DNA from 2 places in the Pseudomonas sp. MF7453 genome. Region 2 is predicted to be linked to the other one. Evidence: riboswitches for the same ligand, from Rfam matches in the RefSeq annotation. Region 2 holds a riboswitch; the other holds the start of a gene.
What was found. Region 2 has a riboswitch for cobalamin ahead of JFT63_RS01120 (ABC transporter substrate-binding protein). Riboswitches for the same ligand answer to the same signal wherever they lie in the genome.
Positions count from the first base shown of each region.

Region 1: linked by a shared signal. The riboswitch ahead of JFT63_RS23175 (TonB-dependent receptor plug domain-containing protein) and the one ahead of JFT63_RS01120 (ABC transporter substrate-binding protein) in region 2 are both predicted to bind cobalamin.

Region 1 covers NZ_JAEKCN010000016.1:93,500-96,657, reverse strand. The annotation lists gene JFT63_RS23180 ((2Fe-2S) ferredoxin domain-containing protein) at 1-65, opposite strand, end outside; gene JFT63_RS23175 (TonB-dependent receptor plug domain-containing protein) at 65-1,987, opposite strand; cobalamin riboswitch at 2,079-2,284, opposite strand; gene JFT63_RS23170 (3-deoxy-7-phosphoheptulonate synthase) at 2,335-3,158, opposite strand, start outside.
Region 2 covers NZ_JAEKCN010000001.1:251,919-255,076, forward strand. The annotation lists gene JFT63_RS01115 (FecCD family ABC transporter permease) at 1-102, opposite strand, end outside; gene JFT63_RS01120 (ABC transporter substrate-binding protein) at 99-1,109, opposite strand; cobalamin riboswitch at 1,225-1,417, opposite strand; gene JFT63_RS01125 (DNA/RNA non-specific endonuclease) at 1,537-2,466, opposite strand; gene JFT63_RS01130 (M4 family metallopeptidase) at 2,603-3,158, shown strand, end outside.

The DNA of each region.
Region 1 (3,158 bases), on a different contig from region 2:
TGGTCGGGGATATGCGACCAGTCTGGATGGGTATCCACCCCTTCGATTTGCGTGATGTCTTTCATCAGAAACGATACGTATAACGCACCTCTGAGGTGAACGGACGGCCCAGGTTGTCGACGTTATTGGAGCGGCTGGTGACGTAGTCGCGGTCGAACAGGTTTTCCACCAACAGGCTCACGCGGTGCTGGTGCGTTGAGTCCAGATAGCGATAGGCATCGGCGTCTACCACTGAATAATGACCGTACTCGACCTGCCTGGAGCTAGCGATATCGCGGATATAACGGATGGCTGCACCTGCACCCCACAAGCGGCTTTGCGATTCAAAACCGATGCGTGAGCGGGCGAAAAAGCTCGGGATGTCGTTGATGGTCACTCCGGCACGCGACTGGGTAAGGTTGCGAGTCATATCCGCCTGCACGCTCCATTGTTGATTGAGCGCCAGCCTGGCGTCGGCCTCGAAGCCGCGCATCTTGACTTGGCCCTGGCCGTTGACCCACAGCCTATCGTTCAGTGTGATCAGGTCAGTGATCTCACGTTTGAATAACGTCACGCTTGCGTTGAAATCGCGTCCAGCGAGTGATCCCCTGTAGTCGACACCCAACTCGGCGTTGCGGCTTTTCTCAGGCTTGAGGTGGCGGTTACCTTTTTCGTCGGTTTCATTGACGAACAGTTGTTCGGCGTTGGGCAGCTTGTAGGCCGTGCCATATTGACCGCGCAGCGCCCAATTCTCGTTGAGGTCATAGAGCGAGGTGAGCATACCGACGGTGGCGCTGTCGCCCCCGCTCATGGCTTCGTGGCGCACACCAAGGCTGGGGTGCCAATCGGGCAGGGCGTCGATCTGCGGGCGCAGTTGGGTGTACAGCGCGTGGGCCTGGGCCTTGTTGTTGTCGATTACCAGCACATCGTCCTGGCCCTTGAACCATTGGTTATCACTGCCGACGATCCACACATGCCCGCCCGGCAATTGGGCCTTGCCCTCGGCCTGCACGCCCCAATCGGTGAAACCCCAATAGTCGTTATGATTGATCACCTGGGTGCCACCTGCGTCAAGGTTGTTGATGCGGGTATAGCGGGTGTCCCAATCGTTGATATGGCCCTTGACGAAATAGCTCAGGCGTTCGTTGATATTTTGCTCGAAGGTCGCTGTGGCGATCTGCTGAACACGGTCGTTGGTGGTCTTGTGGGATGCCACCGGGCGAGCGAAATCCAGGTTGGCATCGGCGTATTGGTAGAACAGTTCCAGGCGTGAATGGTCGCCAAAGGATTGAATCGCCTTGGTGCCGAAGGTGGTGACCTCGTAGGCGCGCTTCTTGTTGCTGACGTTTTTCATATCGCGGTTGCGAAACGGCTGGTAGCCCTCGGACGCATTACGGCTGACGTACGCCAATAGGCCCATGTCGCCCCAACCGTTGTTGAAGAGTTTTTCGACCCGGGCGTCGCCGGTGGTGCCACCGAAGGTATCGACCCCCAGGTTCACTTCGCCGGAAGCACTGGGCGTCTGCGGGCTGCGGGTGACGATATTGATCACGCCGGACACGGCCTGGGTGCCGAACAGTAAACTCTGGCCACCCTTGAGCACTTCGATGCGCTCGATGGCATTGGCTGGCAGGGTGTCGATGTAAAGACCGCCGTACAAGCGGTTATTCAGGCGCACACCGTCAAGCAGGATCAACGTGTCATCGTTGCGTCCACCAAGCAGGGAATAGGTGCCGTAGTCGAACGGGCCGTTTTTCGGCGCGACGTACAGCCCGGGAATGAACATTTGCATGACCCGGGACACGTCGGCGGCAGGGCCGGCTCGCTCGATCTGGGCGCGGCTGACCACGTCGATTTTGCTGCCGTACCGGGCCATGGCCGCGACGGTGGTGGACTCCACCGAAGGCGCCGAGACGAGTTGCGCATTGAGTATCAGGGCATTGTCGTCAGCCAGCAGCAATGGGCTGAACAGGCAACCGACCAAGGGAGTGAATGAACGTCGAATCATAGTCTTCTCGAAAGTATCTTCGCAGAAGCACGCAAGAGAAGGCATCGAGCACACGCCAATACCGGCCCATGCCCGCCCACCGCAGGAGTTTGCCAAACAGAAATTTCAGGCCGGTCTCCGGGCTCATGCGTATGGACCCCTTCACCTTCCCATAGCGCAATGGCCACAGTGGTGTGTCGAAGGGATCACGCATATACCGTTGCGGGGGCAGCACCGGACTTGCTCGGCAAGAGCGTACCGGTTTCCCGTTTCACCCCGAGCACGGCGGCAGGGGGCACCTGAAACAGGCGGGCATCTGAACACTCGCACGAGCGCTCGTCAACTTTCCCGCCCAGCCCAGCCAGCGATCAGTCGGTTTTACTGTGTTCGCGCAACCGTTCGGCCGCGCTGCGCAACAACTGCTCGGTCCCGCTCCATCCCAGGCAACCATCGGTCACCGACACGCCGTATTTCATCGACGTGCTCAGCGGCTGGCAGCCTTCGAACAAGTGGCTCTCAAGCATCATGCCGATCAGCGAGGTATCGCCCTGTAAGCGCTGCTCCAATACGTCATTGAACACCGCCGGTTGGCGCAGCGGGTCCTTGCCGCTGTTGGCGTGGCTGCAATCGACCATGATCCGCGCTGCCACCTTGGCTTTGACCAGGTCATGTTTCACCTGGGCCACGCTCTGCGCATCGTAGTTTGGCCCACGGTGACCGCCGCGCAGCACCAAGTGCGTGTCGGGGTTGCCCGGTGTTTGAATGATGGCGGGATGGCCCTGGCTATCGACCCCGAAATGGCGGTGGGGGTGGGACGCCGAGCGCATCGCATCACAGGCAATCGCGACGCCGCCGTCGGTGCCGTTCTTGAAGCCCACGGGCAGGCCCAGGCCGCTGGCCATCTCGCGGTGGATCTGCGATTCAGTGGTGCGCGCGCCAATGGCAACCCAACTGAGCAGGTCATCGAAGTAGCCTGCTGCCATGGGTTGCAGCAGTTCGGTGGCGACCGGCAGGCCCAGGCGCAGCATTTCACGCATCAGTTCACGGGACAGGGCCAGGCCGGTGGCCATGTCATCGCTGCCGTCCAGGTGCGGGTCGTAGGCCAGGCCTTTCCAACCGATGGTAGTGCGCGGTTTTTCGACGTAGGCGCGGATCACCAGCAGCATCTGGTCGCTGACTTCGAGCGCAAGTT
Region 2 (3,158 bases):
CACCTGCAGCACCACCTGCGGTTCGATGGCGGTTTCACCGATGGCAACGCCAGCGAGCAGGGCGAGCAACAGCAGCGCCAGGGCAAGGAGGGTACGCATCATTGGCCCAGGTGGTAGCCGTCGATGGCGGCGGCCAGTTGTTCAAGGCCTTCGAAGGTGCGCAGGCTCGCCTGCAAGGCCAGAGCGTCGAGGATGATGATGCGGTTGTTTTTCACCGCGTCCATATTGCGGGTCACGGGGTCGCTGCGCAGGAAGGCGAGTTTCTTTTCATGGTCGTCGGCCGGGTAGCGACGGCGGTCCATGCGTGCGATCACCAGGAAGGTGGGATTGGCCTTGGCGATGGTTTCCCAGCCGACAGCGGGCCACTCCTCATCGGACTGCACCACGTTACGCAGGCCAAGGGTTTGCAGCATGAATTGCGGCACACCCTTATGACCAGCTACGTAAGGGTCGCTGGCCATTTCGGCGCTGGAGAACCACACCAGTGCGCTGGCTTGCTGCAAGCCCTTGCCCTGGGCCGTGGCGACGGATTTGGCCAGGCGCGCCTTGAGTTCGTCGGTCAGTTGTTGGCCGCGATCCTGCACGTCGAAAATCTGCGCCAGTTGGTGAAGGCTCTGGTAGATCGTCTCGATGCGAAAGGGCTCCAATCGCGTGCCGTCGGCACCCACCAGGTTGTCCTTGCCTTCGCAGTCGGACGGCAACAGGTAGGTGGGGATCTTCAGTTCATGAAACTGCTCACGGGTACCAACCACGCCTTGGGGGCCCACCACCCATTCCAGCTCGGCGGCCACCAGTTGCGGGCGCTTGGCGAGTACGGCTTCGAAGCTGGGCTCGTTGTTGGCCAGGCGCTCGATGCGGTCGTCCTGGGCCTTGTACTGCGCCGCCACGTTGTTGAACCACAGCGAAGTGCCGACCACCTTGTCGCCCACGCCCAGGGCGTAGAGCATCTCGGTGGCGGCCTGGCCGATGGTGACGCTGCGGGCGGGGGCGTGCTGGAAGGTCAGGGTGCTGCCGCAGTTTTGCAGGGTCAGCGGGTACTGAGTGGGCGCGGCTTGCGCCAGGGCACACACACTCAAGCCTGCGATCAGGGCGGTAACGCGTGGCAGCATGAGGCGATCTCCTTGTGAACCGTAGGTGCAGCAGGGGAGGTACGGCTCGGAAATACGCCCATGGAGGCTGCTGAAGCGCAGGGCCAGGATGTCCTTCCCGGACACCCCGCCGGTTAGTGAGTTAGCTGGGCCGGCAGGTCTCCTGACTGATGCGTCGTCGCCATGCCCCGCCTTCCCGGACGTGGTCCAGTGGCATTCAAGGGCAGGCTCGGCATCTACAGTTGCGGGGGCAGTTTCGGTTCACGCCGCGTGCGGCGTTTCGAATTCCCTGTTAGTCCCATACGGGAACCGGCGGCCGTATGGTAAGCGATCACCCCCTGTAGGAGCGAGCTTGCTTGCGAAGGTCGTCAACGATAACGCTGGGCACCTGATGCCCCGCGGCGCTTTCCTGTTCTTCGCGAGCAAGCTCGCTCCTACAAAAGAAGCGTCAGAGCCGAATATCCTGGGGGCCGCGGATCAGCGCTTCGATCCGGGTGCCTGTGGCGCGCTCTTCATTGCTGAACCCGTCGTAGTCGGCCAGGTTGGCGAAGCGGATGCCGGTCAATTGTTCGATCGCGATCACGCTGCGCTGGTAGGTTCTGAGTTGGCCGAACACCAGGTCCAACTGATCCAGCTCGCGGCGCTGGTCGATCATGTAGGCACTGGCGGACGGTTTGCCGTCGTCGCTGAGGTAGGCCACCACTTTCCAGAATGCCTGGGGGATTTTTACCCCGCGATAAACGCGGTCGTTGTCGCTGAACACCGGGCCGCTGAACACCGTGGCCCGAGCTTTCCAGCGCTGGGTGTTGTCGAGAATGTAGTCTTCGAGTTCCAGCCAGGTCTTCTGGTTGAAGCCGCTCATTTGGGGTGAGCAATTGGTGAAGTGAAAGGTGTCGAAGTTGGCGGTGGTCGCCTCGTCGCCCCAATTGGGATCCTGGCGCCGTACCAGGTGGCCGCGGTCCAGGCCATTGCCGGCATAAAGGTCTTCACCTACCTGCGCCTCCAGGGGCAAGCGACCATCGTAGGCCCAGGTGTCATTGTTGCGGGTGATGTCCACATGCTTGGCGCCGTCGATATTTACCCCCACGTACAGCGCCAGTCGTCGAGCGCGCGACATTGTGATGGAGAAATGCGTGTAGTCCAGGCGCTTGGGTTGCACGTCGCCCGCCAGTGGCTGGTCAACCGTGGGCCATGGCACCACGAAGTCGCTGAGGAAGTCGTCGGCATAGCCCGCGCGGTTTTTGAGGTCCTTGGCGGGGGTGACGCGCGGCGTCGCGGCTCTGGCTTCCAGCAGGGTGGGGCTGGCCGCGACCAATGGGCGCAGGTCGGCAAGCCTTGGGCGATGGGAAAGGTCGATGTTGGTTGTGCGGGCGGGCATGGGCATGTTCCTTATGGGCCTCGGATAAACACCACTGAAACACAAACTCATGACAATTTGGCCCAGGTGGCGAACGCAGGGCTATCCTGAAAACCGTTACCCGGACGTTCATCACACGCCAAAAAGGAGCCAGCTCATGTGTGTTCACCCGCCACGCAATCCAATTTTTTGCCTGATCCCGCCGTACATGCTCGACCAGATCGCCCGCCACGGCGACAAAGCCCAACGGGAGGTCGCCCTTCGCACGCGCGCCAAGGACAGCACGTTCCGCTCGTTGCGCATGGTCGCGGTACCCGCCAAGGGCCCGGCCCGCATGGCACTGGCCGTGGGCGCCGAGAAGCAACGCTCGATCTACAGCGCCGAAAACACCGACAGCCTGCCCGGCAAGCTGATCCGCGGTGAAGGGCAGCCCGCCAGTGGTGATGCCGCGGTGGATGAAGCCTATGACGGCCTGGGTGCGACGTTCGATTTTTTTGAACAGGTATTCGATCGCAACTCCATCGACGATGCAGGTATGGCGCTGGACGCCACGGTGCACTTCGGCCAGGACTATAACAATGCCTTCTGGAATTCGACCCAGATGGTGTTCGGCGATGGCGATCAGCAGTTGTTCAACCGCTTCACCGTGGCACTCGACGTTATCGGCCATGAGTTGGCCCATGGCGTGACCGAAGATGAGGCCAAGCTGATGT